Regions from separate parts of the Paenibacillus sp. GCM10012306 genome, predicted to be linked through region 2. Evidence: predicted binding sites of a transcription regulator. Region 2 holds the regulator's gene; each other region holds the start of a gene.

Region 1 (6,382 bases), on a different contig from region 2:
TCGGTAGGTACGGGCGTAGCCGCAGCTTCAAATGAAGAATTGTTAGCTGTATTAGCCTGAACGGTCTTCAATTTATCTTGCTCCGTATCGCTTCCGGTCCTTAACCAGACGAAGATACCTACCGCCAGCAACAATCCTGCGATTATCGCAAAGGTTGTATTCTTCCAGGATTTAGCATTACACTTACCTACGACTCGAATCTCACTTGAAGATACAGCCTCAGGCTGTGGTGATGGTGCATCAAGCTCGGGCTCTCCCGCTAAAGCACTTCCGCATTTTTTACAAAAATGATCATTCGAAGACGCCTTGGTACCGCATTTACCGCAAAACATATTCATTCCCGCCTACTCTAATTATATTTAAATTAATTGTGACTTTATGGTGCATTTATCCCGGATATATACCAAAGTACATAATTCGACAACATACAAAATATTCCTTCATATCCCTCAAAATCTTACCGATGTTCGTGTAAGCACAAAAATGCATACTAAATATCAATGTAAAAAAGTTTATGATGTTGATGGCTTCAAAGTTTTTGATGTGTCTGTAAAAGAAGAAGATAACCATGGACTTTAAATGCGCGCGTCGAAAACACTGGTGACAAAGATCTAGAGTCCATTCTTATCAAAGCAGATATCAGCAACAAGGACGGGAAACACCTCAAAGAGTTATGGGTAAATAGGGTCAAACTTTAAAGGGCTCGCCTTTACTGAGGATAAGTGATGGAGAAGCTTGTTGGCGCAAGCGATCACGACCACCTTGTAATGGCTTGCCCTCGTTCCTTTTCTGGTTATAATAATTTTCCGCTTCATCGGTCCCCCTGCTTCAAAGCCCTCGACTACGCACTTGCATAGATCATGAAATGTCCGGACAAAATTAACCAAGACAACCACGCAGCAAAAATTCATCTTTTTGTGATTTAGTGTCACAGATTGTCCTGCTCATTTGTCTACATAAATGTACAACAAAAAAACTATTATGGAGGCACTATACAATGAGCAAGCTGCTTATCATTAACGCACATCCTTTGGTGGATTCAACGACTTCATTCAGTCTTGGTGTATTCAAACACTTCATGAAAACTTATGTGGAGCATAAACCTAATAATGAAATCATCGAACAAATTAACCTATATGAAGATGAGATCCCTTTAATTGATAAGACCGTCCTAGGCGCTTGGGAAAAATATGCGAAAGGTGAAGCCCTAACCACTCAAGAAAAAGAAGTCGCCGGAAGAATGAATGAAGTATTACAACAATTCAAAAGTGCAAATAAATACCTTATTGTGCACCCGCTGCATAACTTCAATGTCCCATCAAAGCTCAAGGATTATGTCGATAATATTATGATTGCAAGGGAAACATTTAAGTATACCGATACAGGATCAGTGGGACTTTTAAAGGATGGGAGAAGCATGGTCGTTATTCAGGCAAGTGGTTCGATCTACACCAATGATGACTGGTATACTGAAGTTGAATACTCACATAAATATTTGAAGTCCATGTTTAATTTCTTAGGTATTGAGGATTTCCAAACCCTTAGAGTACAAGGGACTGCTTTACTGGACAAGGACGAGGTGTTGAAGAAAGCATTTATAGAAGCAGAAGAGGCAGCTGTAACTTTAGCGAAGAAATAAATAATTCGACGCACACTTTAAACGAAAAAAGGCGCGGCTCCGACCCCCTCGGAATCGGCGCCTTTATTGTCTTTTTGAGGACACTGGTGAAGGGTATTGAACTCCCGGCCTACGCATTACGAATGCAACACATTTATGTGTTATTGAGTTCTATCAGGCTTGTGTCAGAACAGAAATAATGGACTTCTGATAAAATAAAATCATTAAAAATAATATACGAAAGCAAGGTGTTTGAAATGGATAATGAGCAAATCTATTTGGAAAGTATCAAAAAACAATTTCTTTATTACAAAACACATGGTGAAGCAGCCATCAATCAAGTAGATCCCGAACAATTATTTGTAACTTTTAATGACGATTCCAATAGCATTGCAACTATAGTAAAACACTTATGGGGAAATATGCTTTCAAGATGGACAGATTTTCTAAGCACTGACGGTGAAAAATCATGGAGAGATCGAGATTCGGAGTTTGAGAATGACATTAACACTAAAGAGAATCTTTTAATAAAATGGAACGAAGGCTGGACATGTTTATTCAATGCAATGGATTCAATTCATACGGATCAATTATCACAAATTATTTATATACGGAACGAAGGGCACACCGTTATTGAAGCAATCAATAGACAATTGGCACATTACCCATATCACGTTGGGCAAATCATTTACGCTGCAAAAATTCTAAAGAAGAGTAGTTGGGAAAGTTTATCTGTTCCAAAGCAAGGTTCCAAACAATATAATAACGATAAATTTTCTAAAGAAAAGGCAACAAAAAACTTTATTGATGAAGAACTAAAGAGAATTAATTAAATGAATCCAAGCAGAATGGTAAAAGAACAGGAAAGGCGCGGCTCCGAACCCCCGGAATCCGCGCCATTATCATTTTACTTAAGGATGCTGGTGAAGGGAATTGAACCCCCGACCTACGCATTACGAGTGCGTTGCTCTACCCCTGAGCTACACCAGCTTGAAGCTTTACTTTCGTCAAACAAAAAACATTATACTCCGTATTATGGAAAACGCAATCCCCTTTTTCGAGACTGCCAGCAAGTCCAGCTATTCCGACGAATCGGCGTGGAGCTTACGCTCTACGGACTCAAGCTTACTTTTGCTGCTAGAGGGCTTGTCGCGACGGTCATCGATCTTGACGGCGGTCGAGACACGCTGGGCTCCGTTAGTAAAAGGAGATTCATGTAGGGCCTCCACGGCGGCGAGAATCCGCTGCAGCGGGCCTTCGATAATAGTTCCCATGGACGTAAGCTCATATGTCACTCCCTCCACCGTCTCCAGCACACGCTGCATATCTGCAACATAAGCGCTAAGGCTGGTGCTACCCGTACCAATCGGAATGACTGTAACTTCAGCTATCGGCATGCTAAATCCCTCCCCTGTTCTTTTCATTTTGGAAAACAACTACTTTTCCCTTATTGTACCCACTCTCCGTCTCTCCTACAAACCATGCGTATACTTAATTTCTGCTAATCGCGAATTCTACCACTTGTAGCACAAAATCTAGTAAAAGCCTATATCTTTTTTATGGACGGTTTGTGGCATATTTTCAGATAAATTATGAACCATTTCAGGCTTTTTTGTGGATGATTTGTGGATTACCTGTGGATGGTTCTGTGGACTTCCTGTGGAGAAAAGGGATGATCTCAAGCGTGGCAAGGGTTCACTAAAATTCGGTAGACAAACACAATATATTGATGTAATGTAGTCTCTATCGACAAAATATAGTAGGGAACAGTTATTTTAACCTCCTGTCATAGGGAGATTAATAGAGGTGTGCAGGAAACAAAAACAGTGTCCGCATGCAAGCCTACATCACAAGACCGGGATAGCTATGAGAAGCACACGGGCATTTTCTGTAACAGCAGAGAATGTCCTTTTATATGGAGAGGAGATCAGTACATGACGTTACTGGAGAAGCCGTACCACAGTGGTCAACTGGCACAGGAAGAATTATTAGAAGAAGTTATTCATTTGGGACGCGATATTATTGACAGCCGAGACCTGGACTTACTCAGGGAGAACGCAAATTTGAACGGGGAGAGTTTCTCCGGTAAAATGAGCAAGTTCGGCAGTGAATATTCCAAATGGTATGCTCGTAATTTCACGATGCCGCCGCAGTTGGTACAAGCCATTAAGGATAACGTTGTCTATGTACATGATCTGGACCAATATGCGATCGGAACGACCAATTGTATTTTTATCCCGTTCGAGAAGCTTCTGCGTGAAGGCTTCAACACGGGCAATGGCAGTGTACGTCCCCCGAACTCGATTATGACGGCGATGGCGCTGGTAGCGATTATTTTCCAATCTCAGCAAAATGCCCAATACGGCGGCGTATCCGCCAATAAGCTGGACTACGATCTGGCCCCTTATGTCACCAAATCCTTTGCCAAGCTATTCCGCAAGGGCCTGGACTATTTCGAAGAAGGACAATCTACAGAGCCACTTGATCTTGGCGAGATTCACATGAGCCGCACCGATCTGGCAGAGCAATATCCTAAGGCGTTCCGTTTTGCGTTAAAAGAAACTGAGAGTGAAACACTCCAGGCCGCCGAGAGTATGATACATAATCTGAATACTATGTCGAGCCGGTCCGGCGGACAGATTCCGTTCACCAGCATCAACTATGGAACTTGCACCTCGCCGGAAGGGCAACTCGTGATCAGTTCCTTGCTGACGGCAACCATGCACGGACTTGGCAGTGGCGAGACGCCGGTGTTCCCGATTCAGATCTTCAAGTGCAAACAGGGTGTGAACCAGCAGCCAGGTGATCCGAACTATGAACTGTTCATCAAGGCCGCTGAATGTTCTGCACGCAGACTGTATCCGAACTTTGCCAATCTGGACGCGCCGCTCAATATGCAGTATTATGATCCTTCGAATCCCGATACCGAATTCGCCACTATGGGCTGCCGCACCCGCGTGCTTAGCGACCGTTTTGGCCGCAATCATTGCTCAGGTAAAGGTAACCTTTCCTTTAATACGCTGAATCTGGTACGACTCGGTTTGGCACATGGCATCGTCACAGGTCGCCGCATGGTAGCCGATGAAGAAGGCTTCTACAGAGACCTGGATCATTATATGGACGTTGCGCTGGACGGTCTGCTTCACCGCTTCCGCATTCAAGCCTCCCAGAAGGCCAAGGCATCCGATTTCATGATGCGTGAAGGGGTCTGGGAAGGCGGCGAACACTTGGCGCCAGAGGATAGCGTTGGCGAACTGCTGAAGCATGGCAGTCTGTCCCTCGGCTTCATCGGGATTGCCGAATGTATGAAGGCGATGTACGGTAAGCACCACGGGGAAGACATGGATGTTCATGCCAAAGCGCTGGCTATTGTCCGTCACATGCGGGAATATTGCGATCGGAAGAGCGAGGAATATAATCTCAATATCACCCTCTTCGCTACGCCTGCCGAAGGATTGTCTGGGAAATTTACGAAGATCGATCATAAGGTACTGGGATCCATTCCCGGTGTTACCGATCGCGAATATTATACCAACTCGTTTCACATTCCTGTATACTACACTCTTGGCGCTGCCCAAAAGATCAGTCTGGAAGCTCCTTTCCATGAGTACTGCAACGCCGGTGCGATCTCGTATGTCGAATTAGATGGCAACGCGCGCAGCAATCCGGCCGCTTTTGTCAAAATTATTCGCTACGCTCTAGAGCAGGAGATTAGCTACTTTAGCATTAACCACCCTATAGACCGCTGCCAAGGCTGCGGCTATGAAGGGGTTATCGGCACGAATTGCCCTTCCTGCGGCGCACATGAGAATGAAGTTCACATCCGGCGTCTACGCCGGGTGACAGGATATTTGACCGGAGATTATCAGACCCGCTTCAATGCGGCCAAGCAGGCGGAAGTAAGGGACCGGGTTAAGCATCTATGAATATTTGCGGCTACTATCCCGAGTCCATCAATGAAGGCGAGGGCCTGCGGGCCGTCCTCTTCATTAGCGGGTGCCGCCACCGCTGCCCGGGCTGCTTCAATCCGAAGACATGGAATTTTAATTACGGGGAAGTCTTTACCCCAGAGCGCAGACGCGAGCTGATCGCGGAGATTGCGGCCAACCCGCTACTGGACGGATTAACATTAGCAGGCGGTGACCCTTTCTTTTCTGCCGAAGAAGTAGTAGAGTTCATTGAGGAACTTCGTGCCACGCTCCCAGGCTTCCCTGTCTGGATCTACAGCGGGTACACGTATGAAGAGATTACAGCGATATCCGGTTCGCCGGAATGGCATCTGCTCAGCCAGTGTCAGGTACTGATTGACGGACGTTTTGAAGAAGCATTAAAGGATACGACTCTCCCCTACCGTGGGAGCTCCAATCAACGCATTATTGATATTGAGGCCAGCCTTACTGGCCCTGACATCGTACTTTGGCAGCCAACGACGCTTTAGCCGTTTTTGGCGCCTTTTACGGTCTAATAGATCAATTTTTAATAATCATAATTAAATTCAAAATATGAAGGGATGTAACATTATGCCGCAATTTGTAGTAAAACCCGATAATCGCCAATTGGCTTTTGATGAAAATCGCCTTTCCGTATACGCTGACCGTATTCTGAACGAACTTGAAGAACTCAGCAAAGAGTCCCTCCTACGCGGAGTACAATCTAAACTGCGTCGTGACGAAGTGAGCGGAGAAGAAATCAGCAGTGCATTCACGATGAGTGCCCTGGAACTGGTGAGCAAAGAAGAGCCAAACTGGAAATTTGCTGCTGCAC
Region 2 (6,382 bases):
CATGGATATTCATACGAAGACCGCGATGGATGTCTTTGGCGTGACCGCCGAACAAGTGGATAGCAACATGCGCCGCTCCGCCAAGGCAGTAAACTTCGGTATCGTTTATGGCATCAGCGATTACGGCCTATCGCAGAATCTTAATATTCCGCGGAAGGAAGCTGCCCGATTCATCGAGCAATATTTTGAAGTATTCCAGGGTGTGCGTCGTTATATGGATGAGATTGTGGTGGAAGCACGGAAGAATGGCTATGTTACCACACTGTTGGAACGCCGTCGTTATCTGCCGGAGATTAATGCCAGCAATTTCAATCTGCGCTCCTTCGCGGAGCGTACAGCAATGAATACACCGATTCAGGGTACAGCCGCAGATATTATCAAGCTGGCGATGGTCCACATGGACAAAGCGTTATTCGAACGCGGATTGAAGAGCCGCATGCTGCTGCAGGTACACGATGAGCTTGTGTTCGAGGTGCCGGAGGAGGAGCTGGAGCTGATGAAGGTGCTGCTGCCTGAGGTGATGGAAGGCGCACTACAACTCTCGGTACCGCTCAAGGCAGAGGTAAGTTATGGAAGTAACTGGTATGAGGCGAAATAGAACCCCCGCGTGCCTCTGATATCCGGTATAATGGAGTTGAGGTGAGAACTATGCCGGAATTACCGGAAGTAGAAACAGTGAAGAGAACACTTAACGAATTAGTCAAAGGAAAGCAGATACAGCACGTCACTGTCCGCTTGGCGCGGATTATCCAGCGCCCGGACGATACCATGGCCTTTGCCCATATGCTGGCGGGTCATACCATTGAAAGTGTGGAGCGTAGAGGTAAGTTTCTGCGGATTTTGCTGGACGGTCTTGTGCTGGTCTCCCATCTACGGATGGAAGGCCGCTACGGGCTGCATGGCAGTGATGAACCGCTGGACAAGCATACACATGTCATTTTCCATTTTACAGATGGCACCGAGCTGCGGTATACAGACGTGCGCCAATTTGGCACCATGCACCTGTTCCAACCAGGGGAGGACCTCAGTCTGCCGCCGCTAAATAAGCTGGGAGATGAGCCACTGGAGCCTTCTTTTACCCCGGAACGATTCAGGAAGATTGTGTCTGGCAAAAGCACCAAAATCAAATCCCTGCTGCTGAATCAGGAATATGTGGTTGGCATTGGGAATATCTATGTAGATGAATCGCTGCACCGTGCGGGTATTCACCCGGAGGACAGCCCTAAAGCGCTGAGCCGGGAACAGCTCGACAAGTTGCATCATGCGATTGTATCCACGCTTACGGAAGCCGTCAATGCTGGTGGCTCCTCTGTCAAATCATATGTGAACGGCCAAGGGGAGAGCGGTACCTATCAGCAGCAATTGCTGATCTACGGCCGTAAGGACCAGCCATGTGCCGTCTGTGGAACATTGATTGAGAAGAGCGTAGTCGGCGGCCGTGGGACGCATTATTGTCCTAACTGCCAGCGTGTTAGCTCAGTTCAGGCTAAGTAATCAATTCTTTTAACCGGCTTGCCGGGTCTTGCCTGAGTTCTCTAGGTTTTACATTGAACTTCATCCCAAGCTGCAGATGGTTGACACCCTCAATTCGTCCCGCCCATATACTGTGTGAAGAATGCTCTAATCAAGCGAACGTTCTGCCTGTGTAATCTTACTCGGTCGGACGGTTCTTCACGGGAGGGATTGCGGGTGCTCAGCCCATTTTTATCATTGCTGTTATTGGCGTTGGCCCTGAGTCTGGATGGATTTGGTGTAGGCATTACATATGGTTTGCGAAAAATGAAAATACCGCTGCTCTCGATCCTGATAATCTCGTTATGTTCTGGCATCGTCATCTATGTCTCCATGCAGGTTGGCGTATTGCTGGCACAGGTGGTATCGCCCAGTATCGCTTCGAGAGTAGGTGCAGTTATCCTTATCCTGATGGGCTGCTGGTCACTGATTCAATCGCTGATCCAGAAGGAGAAAGAGGATCTGAGTGCACAGCAGCAGGAAGAGGACACCGCGCGGATCTCCGCAGTCAATATCTCTGGGCTCTCGTCCGAAGACGAATATGGAGAGGTGGCTGCTGATTCGGAAGGTTATGATGATGACCTCGCTCAGCCAGTGAAACCGGCGGTATACTCACTGGAGCTGCGGCGGCTCGGCATCGTGGTCCAGATCCTGCGCACCCCTTCCTCTGCGGATCTGGATGCTTCGGGAAGCATTTCGCCGCTAGAGGCCATGGTACTTGGAATCGCTTTGTCGCTGGATGCGTTCGGTGCAGGACTGGGTGCCGCACTGCTGGGGTTCAACCCGGGTTGGACTGCGGTGACGATTGCGTTGTTCAGCGGCAGTTTTCTGATCATGGGGATGAAGACAGGATTCAGGTTCGCTGGCAGCTCCTGGATGAGTCATGCCGCTGTCCTGCCTGCGTTAATGTTGATTGTAATGGGAATAATGAAGCTGTTATGAGGTGAGTACATGATCATGGGCTTAACCGGAGGTATTGCATCTGGAAAAAGCACAGTGTCAGCACTGCTGGTGAACAAGGGAGCACAACTGGTAGATGCCGATGTCATCGCCAGAGAAGTGATGCTACCCGGACACCCGGTGCTGGCTGCCGTCGTTGAACATTTCGGAGAGGATATTCTGTACCCGGATGGTACGCTCGACAGAGCGAAGCTCGGGAACATTGTCTTTCATGAGCCTGAGGCCCGCCAGAAGCTGAATGGCCTGACCCACCCGGCGATTCGTCAGGAGATCAAGGATCGGATGTACCGCATGGAGCAGGAAGCGCCGGAGACGCTGATTGTGGTAGATATTCCGCTGCTGTTTGAGTCAGGGCTGGAAGGTCTTTTTCAGGACATTATTGTAGTATATGTGCCCCGTGAGATTCAGTTGGCGCGGTTAATGGAACGGAACAGTCTTACACAGGAGCAAGCGGAGAGTCGTCTGCAATCGCAGATGGATCTTCAGGAGAAGACGGGCAGAGCGAGCTACGTCATTGACAACAGCAGGGATCTTGAGCATACTGAGGCCCAGGTTCTTGCTTTGTGGGACAGGCTGGGGTTGTCATGAGCTGGCTGCGCAAAAAAAGAGTCCTGCTACTCCTGTTCATCGGCTTTACAGCGATACTGTTCCTCAGCACGAACTGGATGTCGTGGTTTTATCCGATTCAATATAAAGAAGAGATCCGTGAGCACAGCACGACCTACGAGATTGATCCGTTCCTTGTAGCGGCGATTATCCGGGTGGAGACAAACTTCAAGACTGGAAAAGAGTCGAAAAAAGGGGCGATTGGTCTTATGCAATTGATGCCGGATACGGCTAAATGGGCCATGGAAAAGGCCAAGCTCCCCGATGTCTCGCTGGATCGACTGAAGCATGAGCCGTCCGTCAATATTGAGCTGGGGACTTGGTATCTATCCTCGCTGTCCCGTCAGTTTGACGGCAATCTTACGGCGGTCATCGCTGCTTATAATGCCGGTCCGGGTAACGTCCAGAACTGGCTGAAGCAAGGGACCTGGGACGGCACGGAGGAGAATGTGAAGGATATCCCGTTTGGAGAGACGCGTCATTATGTGCAGCGGGTGATTTATTATCATAACCAGTACATGGATATCTACAAGGGATTTTAGCTATATATATCAAAAGAAGTATTAAACAGCCCGTGAGCCGTTTAATACTTCTTTAGTCAAGCTATAGGCAGATTAGTGAACTTGACCTGCCAGTTGTTGTTCAGCCAGAGTTACAAGACGTTTAGTGATGTAACCACCGATCGAACCGTTTTCGTAAGAAGTTTTATTGCCATTGTATCCGTCTGCAGAAAGCGTGATACCCAATTCTTGAGCAACTTCGTATTTCAATTGTTCCAAAGCTGCACGGGAATTAGGAACTACCAGGTTGTTGGAGTTGTTGTTTTGGCCCATTGCTGTTCACCTCCTATCGGTTGGTAACTGTATTATGTGCCGGACTTGGCATATTCATAACATCAAACAAACGGTGATTTATGGAAAAAAGTATCGGGCTCTAATTAGCCAGATGTGTACCGGAACGGGACGCACACTATTTTGCAAAAGGAAGTGATTAAGCTTATGAAATGCCCTTACTGCGATCATACAAATACCAAGGTGCTTGATTCACGTCCGGCCAACGAGAATAAGTCCATCCGCCGTAGGCGAGAGTGTGAGCGCTGTAGCAAGCGTTTCACAACGTTTGAGATGATCGAAGAGACTCCACTCATCGTGATTAAGAAGGGTGGCAGCCGCGAGGAATTCAGCCGTGATAAAATCCTCCGCGGATTGATTCGCGCCTGTGAGAAGCGCCCTGTGCCTGTAGAGCGCCTGGAGGTCATCGTATCAGAGGTTGAGAAGACTCTGCGCGGCATCGCCCTGGCCGAAATCGAGAGCCGCCAGATCGGTGAGCTCGTGATGGAGCAGCTCTATCCGGTCGATGAAGTAGCATATGTCCGCTTTGCCTCCGTGTACCGTCAGTTCAAGGATATCAATATGTTTATGAAGGAACTGAAGGGCCTGCTCTCCAAGACTACGGGTGAGTTGGATAGCATCTAGGCATATAGGGGGAGTCTTGCGGAATCGCTGCTTAATTGGAGATAACTTCTGCAGGCTTTAGGAGCGACTAAGATGTTAGATAATTGGAAAAATAGCCCGCCACATTAACTTGTGGCGGGCTATTTGGTTTTTTCACCAATGAAAGATAAATTCAATTATTGAGCGTACATGTTATTCCTCGGACATCGGAGTATGGTAAATGTGGAGACTAATTCGGGTCATCTCGCTGGTGGATTTTGCGAAGTCGGACCCAATCCATTTGGCGAGAGCATTATATAGCGCCCCGGCTTTAAAGTATATACGGTACTTATTTTCGTCGGTTGTGTCATGCGCGTTAGACAGCATCATTTCATTCAAGCAATCTAAAATGATGTAATCTAACTTGGCACTTTGAAGGGCTCTGTAGATATTGCGTTGCTCATAAATCACTTCAAAAAGCACGCTGATAAACTTCTCAGGTTCTTTGGCTTTTCCTGTTAATTCATTGGTGTAAGGCAAGAGCTTTTGATTAATCTCAAAAATAAGCGAATCGACTAAATCCACCAAGATATCCTGTTTGGAGGAATAATTGTTGTAGTAGGCCGTTCGAGAGACCCCGGCGCGCTTCACAATGTCAGTGATGCTGATTTTGCTAAAGGGCTGCTCCTGGATCAAGAAGACTAATGCTGTGCAGATGGCTTCTCTGGTCAAGCGATTGGTTTCTTTATTGGAAGAATGCTTAGATGTGTTCGGACTGTATAATTCATGATTTGCGATGACATTTCCCCTCCATTTGTACGTTCTGGCGTTACTTTTATTGTTTTTCATGATTCTTTTCAATATGCTTAAACCATATGGCGTTACAAATGTAATGTCAAAATTGTTGTTAGGTAAGCCTAGTGGGAGGAACTAACCCTAAAAAGCGAAGATGAGGGGCTCCCTCCTCAACTAACGGCATTTTTGCACCTTATTTTCCTTTGATATGGGCAAATGAGGGAAATAAGGGCATTTTTGCACCTTATTTTTCGGAAAAACACGCTGGAGAGGTACTTCTGGAAGATTTAAGGTGCAATATTGCACTTAATTTCCACTAACCCCTCGCTGCAGAGGATTTAAGGTGCAAAAATGCCCTTAATTACGCTTCGATCCGAACTTAAGATCCTCACTTAATTTTCGGTCGTCATTACGGTGAATATTTGGACTTCCGGTCGCTGTTTGTTGTCTTCAGATTTCTTCGATTAATCCGCTTCTAGCGGTTAAAATCTGGGCACGGCTGAGGCTGTCGACGGGAGCTTGGCGATCGCTTTCGCTCCTACATTTCCGACCATTCCACTTTGTTCCTTCTCGCTTTTTGTTACTTTCTTTTGTTTATCTTATATATGTTTGTTTTTTATGCGTTCTATATAGTTAAATTGGGAGGGCATCATGTTAATGAACTTATACAGACGAGGGTCAGCAGTGCTGCTGTTGATCCTGGCATTCTGTGCTACCGTATTTATAGGCAAAGAAACAGTAATCTCTATAACGACGATTATCATTTTGCTGGTTGAATTAGGCATTTCATATCTACTTCTAAAGAAACGTGAGAAGCTGCATGTGCTGGTGATCAGCGCCATAGTAACAGAAGGTTTATTTTTGCTGACCAAGGAGTTCTGGCTGCTTGCACTTTCTATCCTTCTGCTGATTGTGGCGGGCGTATGGAGAGGACTTTTAGGACAATCGGTAAGAAGAAGAGTCACTGCGTTTCTAGTAGTTCGAAAATTGTTATTTAGTGTTGTTGTTCTTATCGTTACTGCATTTTGGATTATTGGAATTTATGCGAAGCCTATTACTAAGCCTGTGGCATTAGC
Region 3 (6,382 bases), on a different contig from region 2:
ACTGGGACAGAAGGCCCAGCACATGTCCCACAAGGTGAATGCCCTGCAGGAAGGCAGCCGTCTGTATGCAGCAGGCGACCTTATCGGCGCAGAAGAAAAGTATCGTCAGGCGAGGGATAACCACTCCTTTCAATACAAAGAGCAAGAGATAGCAGCCCAATTGGAGCGATTGGCCCCGATCACAGCCATCCGTACTGGCCTGGACAGCGTTGCCCGTTACGCCAGCTCACAAGCTCTGGCAGCTGATTTTGAAGGATTTATGAAAAGTTATGATGATCTTCTCAAGCTAAAAGCTCAGTATATGAAGCCCGGAGGCCCTTACGAAGCCTATTATCGGAAGCTGTCTGCGGCATCGGGTCTTTCAGAGGAATGGACAACTTTCTTTCAGCGTTTCAAAAAACAGTTTTTGGACACTCTTGCCCTAAACAGTGACGGGAGCGGGGAGGAAGTGAAATGGAAGTTGCTGCAGATACCGGATGCCTTCTTCGGCGGTTCGGCCGCCAAGCAGGAGCAACTGAACAAGGCATTTCGCAGCCACGATACCGCTCAGCTAAAGGCCTTGGCTGCCGCCGGAAGCTTCGGTCCCTTGCTGGAAAGCACCCTGTCCATGCAACAGGCGTACGGCAGCCATAAGTATGCAGCCCCCTGGCTCAAGGAGCAGGTGGAAAGCAGCGGACGTACTATCTTGAAGAAGGACCTGGAGGGCAAGAACATCGCCGCCTTCGCAGAACATGCTGCCGCCTACCGCAAGTTCGTAAGCAGCGCAGGCTTCGCGGCTACCCCAGTGCTGAAGTACATAGATACTCAAAATGCCAAACTACTTAAAAATGCCGCAAGCAAAGCCAAAAACGGAGCATACGAGGACGCAATTAAGCTCTACACCGAGCTATCTCCATTAAAAGACCACTCCGAAGAGATATCGGCGGTCCGTCTTGCCTGGAATATAGCTGAACCTGTACGCTTACTCCCTGGAGGTGGGGATCAGGGGCGCTACAATAATGTAATTTCCGGTAAAGGAAAATATGGAGCCAAGGTCTATGTCGCGGCAACTGACAGCAACGGCTCCCTCCATTATGCTGTTATGAACAAGGACAACGCTGTGTCATCTTTCTCTATGGGTGTTATTCCCGGATTCTCCTCTCTGCACCGGCTCTTCTTTGAGAAAGCTTTTGAGACAGTCACCGGAGAGCTTGTAGTCGTCGCTGAAGCTGATAGCACGGACGATAATGGCAGGACACTTTTTACAGGTTATGCGCTGCAGATGCAAGGAATTTCACAACTATTCTCCTTTAGCGGAGATAGCTACGAACTTCAGCCTGACGGTTCCATTCTTGTACACAATGTTGGTGCTGATGCCGGAAATGGCAATGTGGGGCAGACAGCCATCTATCGAAAATTCGGGGAAACCTACCAATTCTCAGAGATTGTACAACAGTATCCGCTAATTCAGGCTTCGGAACTGGAGCTTCATCCTTTCCAGAATGTATCGATAAAAGGTGAAATTCAATTCGACAATTCGGGCAATTTCATTATATACACCGATGGTCGCTTCCTCCTGCTTCAGGGCTATCAAGCCGACGTAACAGGCTCCGTACTGCTGAGCGGTCAATTCCAGAGCGGCTACGGTATACTGCAGACCGAAACTGGTGAGGAGAGCGTTCCGGTGTTTGTGGTAACTTCTGTCGGGAGTCTGAGTATAGTGAACTAAGTGAATCAAGATAGCACAGGCACCCTCCTGAATTCCGTTCAGGGGGGTGTTTATTGCCAAATCCACTCCCTCCATTCACAAAAGAGACAAGGATTACTTTTAAAAATTTTTTACCCTCTGGATCTCGTATTTTTGCGCATTCTGGACCTGATCCAAATCCCTTATTCCACCTGCTCTTTCGCTGATATTTCTTCTCAATCTAGCGCTTTTTTCAGTATAAAATCTTGCGATTTGCGCGTTCTCCCTACCCCTTGAGATCTATTGACTTATCCATATCTAGTGATAAAATGATTAAGCGTCTCTAAATATAGTGTTATTACCAGGAAAACGGTTTATATACAGGATAAACCCTATCAGGGCGCGGTTTGTCCCAAAATCTAGTTTTAATAAGCTGGAACAATGCTTCCACTAAGGAGGAAAACAACCATGCTGATCGCTTATGATTCCAAAACAGGCAACGTCAAGCGGTTCATCGGCAAGCTGAAGCTGCCGGCCGTACAGATCGAAGAGCATATGACGATAGACGAGCCTTATGTACTTGTTACATACACCACCGGATTTGGACAAATTCCAGAGAAGGTGTCTTCTTTTTTGGAGAACAACCATACAAGGCTAAAAGGAATCGCCGCCAGCGGCAATAAAAACTGGGGTCAACTGTTCGCGAATAGCGCAGATTTGATTGCAGAGCGGTACAATGTGCCGGTAATTGGCAAGTTCGAGTTGTCGGGAACTTTTGGCGATGTAGAACGGATTAAACAGGAGGTGAACCGAGTTGCGGCATATTGAGCTGAACAACATGCTTTTGAAGAGAGACGAACAAGGATTCTTCCAATTGGATAAGGACCGCGAGGCGGTTGTAGAATTTATGCGAGAAGTGGAGCGGCGCAGTCTTACTTTTGCAAATACTAAATCCAAAGTGGATTATATGATAGAGAATGACTATTACGAGAACCTGTACGAACGCTATAGTGCTGAGGAGATCGAGGATGTCTACCGAATCGCGCATGAATATGGCTTCCAGTTCCCTTCCTATATGGCAGCTTCCAAGTTCTACACAGACTACGCGGTGAAGACCAACGACCGGAAGCAATACCTGGAGCACTATCCAGACCGTGTAGCAGTGGTAGCTCTGCACCTGGGCCGCGGCAATGCCGCCACCGCCCGTGTGCTGGTTCGCTCCATGATGGAGCAACGTCTTCAACCCGCTACGCCGACCTTCCTGAACGCAGGCAAGAGCCGCCGGGGCGAGATGGTCTCCTGCTTCCTGCTGGAAATGGATGACTCGCTGAATTCGATCAACTATGTACTCAATACTTGCATGCAGCTCTCCAAAATTGGTGGCGGTGTGGCGGTTAACCTCTCGAAGCTGCGCTCGCGCGGCGAGACGATCAAAGGCGTGGAAGATGCGGCCAAAGGTATCGTACCCGTGCTGAAGCTCATGGAAGATGGATTCTCCTATGCCGACCAAATGGGGCAGCGTAAAGGCTCCGGGGCGGCTTACTATAATATTTTTGGCTGGGATGTACTAGAGTTCCTGGATTCAAAAAAAATCAACGCTGACGAAAAACTGCGGCTCAAAACATTATCCATCGGGCTAATCGTGCCGAACCGCTTCTACAAGCTGGCTCAGGATAATCAGCCGCTGCATGTATTCGCGCCATACAGTGTGTACCAGGCATACGGCACCCATCTGGACGATATGGATTTGGACGAAATGTACGACAAGCTGCTTGCTGACCCGCGCGTTAAGAAAAAAGTCGCCATGGGCGCACGCGAAATGCTGACCAAGATCGCCATGATTCAGTTAGAATCAGGTTACCCATACATTATGAACAAGAGCAATGCCAACAAGGCACATGCACTGAAAAATATCGGCCAAGTGAAGATGTCGAACCTCTGCACAGAGATTTTCCAATTGCAGGAGACTTCGGAAATCACGGATTACGGTCAGGCAGACACCATCCGCCGGGACATCAGTTGTAACTTGGCTTCTCTCAACATCGTCAACGTTATGGAGCATGGCAAAATCCGTGAATCCGTACATGAAGGCATGCTGGCCCTGACGGCTGTCAGCGATATGACCACCGTCTCCAATGCCCCAGGCGTGGCAAAGGCGAACAAGGAGATGCACTCCGTAGGATTGGGCGTTATGAACCTGCATGGTTATTTTGCCAAGAACAAGATTGCCTATGAGAGTGAACAGGCCCGCGATTTCGCCCGCACCTTCTTCATGACCATGAACTTCCACTCGCTGGAGAAGAGTATGGAGATTGCCGCTGAGACTGGTGAGACCTTCCATGGCTTTGCGGAATCGGATTATGCCACAGGCGTCTACTTCGAGCGTTATCTGACTACGGATTATCGTCCGGTGACACCTAAGGTGCAAGAACTGTTCAAGGATATCTATATCCCTACCCAAGAGGATTGGGCGCAATTACGTGATTCTGTTATCAAAAATGGTCTGTACCATGCGTACCGTCTGGCGATCGCGCCAACGGCCAGCATTTCTTATATCCAGAACGCTACTTCCAGCGTAATGCCAATTGTGGAGCAAATCGAGACCCGGACCTATGCCAACTCCACTACATACTATCCGATGCCTTATTTGCAGCCTGACAATGTGTTCTTTTATAAATCCGCCTATCAGATGGACCAGTTCAAGGTCATTGATCTGATTGCCGAGATCCAGCCCCATATTGACCAAGGGATTTCCACCGTCCTGCACGTGAACAGTGATGTTACCACCCGCGAACTGGCCCGCTGTTATCTCTACGCGGCACACAAAGGACTGAAGTCGCTGTATTACACACGGACCAAGAAGCTATCTGTCGAGGAATGTATCACCTGCTCGGTGTAACCATAGGTTTTTTGTGAACAGAAAAGGAGATTACAAGATATGAGCGCTATCCAAGCCGTAAACTGGAACCGACCGGACGATGATTTCACCCTGATGTTCTGGAATCAGAATATTATGCAGTTCTGGACCGATGACGAAATTCCGCTATCCGATGATAAAATGTCCTGGCTGACCCTGAGTGAGCTGGAGAAGGATGCCTACATGAAGGTGCTCGGCGGACTGACCCTGCTCGATACCGTACAAGGCGGCGTGGGCATGCCACAGATTATGGAGCATGTGGACGGCTTGCAACGCAAAGCGGTGCTAGGCTTCATGGGGATGATGGAACAGATTCACGCCAAGTCGTACAGTAGTATTTTCACAACCCTGGCGAGCACTGAAGAGATTGATTCCGTCTTCCGCTGGGTGGAAGAGAATCCTCGCCTCCAGACCAAAGCAGAGACAATCTCCCAATATTACAAGGCTATCGAATCGAAAAAAGACCTCTACCTCGCCATGGCGGCTTCCGTGCTACTGGAGAGCTACCTGTTCTATAGCGGCTTCTTCTATCCGCTCTATCTGGCCGGTCAAGGCAAAATGACCTGCAGCGGCGAGATCATCGACCTGATCCTGCGTGACGAGAGCATTCACGGCGTATACGTCGGCGTATTGGCCCAGGAGATTTTTGAGGAGCTGGAAGAAGACGAGCAGCGCGATCTGCACCAGACCCTTGTGGGATTAGTACGTTTCCTGCACGAGAACGAGGAAAAATACACCGAGGAGATCTACGCCTCCATCGGGTTAGTAGAAGAAGTGAAGACCTTCCTTCGCTACAACGCTAACAAGGCCATGATGAACCTCGGACATGATCCGCTCTTCGATGAAGAGGAGATCAACCCGATTGTTCAGAACGGAATCAGTACCCATACGAAGCAGCATGATTTCTTCTCCAAAAAAGGTAACGGCTACGTTCGCGCCATGAACGTGGAGCCTTTGAGAGACGAAGACTTCCAGTTTTAAGATATATCGGATAAAAAACAAACAGCCAGGCCCCGTTAAAGGGGTCTGGCTGTTTGTTTTGGCGCGACGGATAGTATTACTGTGAAATGCGGGTGCTGGGTTTGCCTGGCAGTTGCTAGATCAACACCCATTCTCTCGGCCTCCGCGCTTATGCCCAGGCACGCTCACGGTATAGCCTTTCGGCATAGTCCGTAATGACCTCACGCATGGCGAGCTTGTCTCGCCACGCTGCAGGAATGCCGGAGAGCCCATAGTAGGCTCCGGCAATCTGTCCATAGACGGCGCCGGTAGTGTCAGCATCGTCGCCCAGATTCACTGCTAGCAGTGCGCCTTCCGCGAAGCTTGTGGATCGATGGAAAGCCCACAAGGCTGCTTCTAGCGATTTCACCACATAACCGGACCCTTCGATAGCTGGCGGTTCCTTGGTTTGGTATGAACCTTGTAGGATTTCCTCTATTGCTGGTGCCAATGAACCCTCTTCCAGCCAATCCCGGTGTGATTCAGGAGCTAGCAGCTTCTGCTTGCTCCACCCACTTAGCGCCCCTACAAGGATGGCAGCCATCAGGCGGCACGCATGCAGACAAGCTTGGGCCTGGTGCGTCGTCCTTGCACTGATCGCTGCATACGCTATCGCCTCCTCCGGGCGCTCCGCATAGTACATCACGGCCGGGGCCAGCCGCATAATAGGTCCGTTGCCGGCTGTTGAAGGGTCCACCGAACCGCTAAAGGCCTCGCCTGTCGCCTCATAATGCAGCAATGCCGCACGCGTTGCATTACCGATATCGAAGCATTCTCCTGTGCTGCTGAGATGCCCTTCC

Evidence for each region. Region 2 encodes NrdR, which represses ribonucleotide reductase genes. Its sites were predicted from a motif close to AACACNATATATNGTGTT; they were not measured.
Region 1: the regulator NrdR is predicted to act here: its motif matches at 3,334-3,351, upstream of ACFORK_RS26120 (anaerobic ribonucleoside triphosphate reductase).
Region 3: the regulator NrdR is predicted to act here: its motif matches at 2,006-2,023, upstream of nrdI (class Ib ribonucleoside-diphosphate reductase assembly flavoprotein NrdI).

The regions. Positions count from the first base shown of each region.
Region 1 covers NZ_JBHRYW010000016.1:84,686-91,067, forward strand. Annotated here, with positions in the region: gene ACFORK_RS26095 (vWA domain-containing protein) at 1-332, opposite strand, end outside; gene ACFORK_RS26100 (FMN-dependent NADH-azoreductase) at 998-1,639, shown strand; gene ACFORK_RS26105 (DUF1572 family protein) at 1,876-2,451, shown strand; tRNA gene ACFORK_RS26110 (tRNA-Thr) at 2,537-2,608, opposite strand; gene ACFORK_RS26115 (MTH1187 family thiamine-binding protein) at 2,698-3,015, opposite strand; gene ACFORK_RS26120 (anaerobic ribonucleoside triphosphate reductase) at 3,553-5,544, shown strand; gene nrdG (anaerobic ribonucleoside-triphosphate reductase activating protein) at 5,541-6,056, shown strand; gene ACFORK_RS26130 (ribonucleoside-diphosphate reductase subunit alpha) at 6,139-6,382, shown strand, end outside.
Region 2 covers NZ_JBHRYW010000005.1:13,343-19,724, forward strand. Annotated here, with positions in the region: gene polA (DNA polymerase I) at 1-598, shown strand, start outside; gene mutM (DNA-formamidopyrimidine glycosylase) at 649-1,494, shown strand; gene ACFORK_RS12815 (manganese efflux pump) at 1,690-2,454, shown strand; gene coaE (dephospho-CoA kinase) at 2,464-3,060, shown strand; gene ACFORK_RS12825 (lytic transglycosylase domain-containing protein) at 3,057-3,620, shown strand; gene ACFORK_RS12830 (alpha/beta-type small acid-soluble spore protein) at 3,693-3,911, opposite strand; gene nrdR (transcriptional regulator NrdR) at 4,077-4,553, shown strand; gene ACFORK_RS12840 (TetR/AcrR family transcriptional regulator) at 4,725-5,360, opposite strand; gene ACFORK_RS12845 (hypothetical protein) at 5,958-6,382, shown strand, end outside.
Region 3 covers NZ_JBHRYW010000017.1:50,003-56,384, forward strand. Annotated here, with positions in the region: gene ACFORK_RS26340 (hypothetical protein) at 1-1,708, shown strand, start outside; gene nrdI (class Ib ribonucleoside-diphosphate reductase assembly flavoprotein NrdI) at 2,135-2,494, shown strand; gene nrdE (class 1b ribonucleoside-diphosphate reductase subunit alpha) at 2,481-4,565, shown strand; gene nrdF (class 1b ribonucleoside-diphosphate reductase subunit beta) at 4,605-5,564, shown strand; gene ACFORK_RS26360 (ADP-ribosylglycohydrolase family protein) at 5,713-6,382, opposite strand, start outside.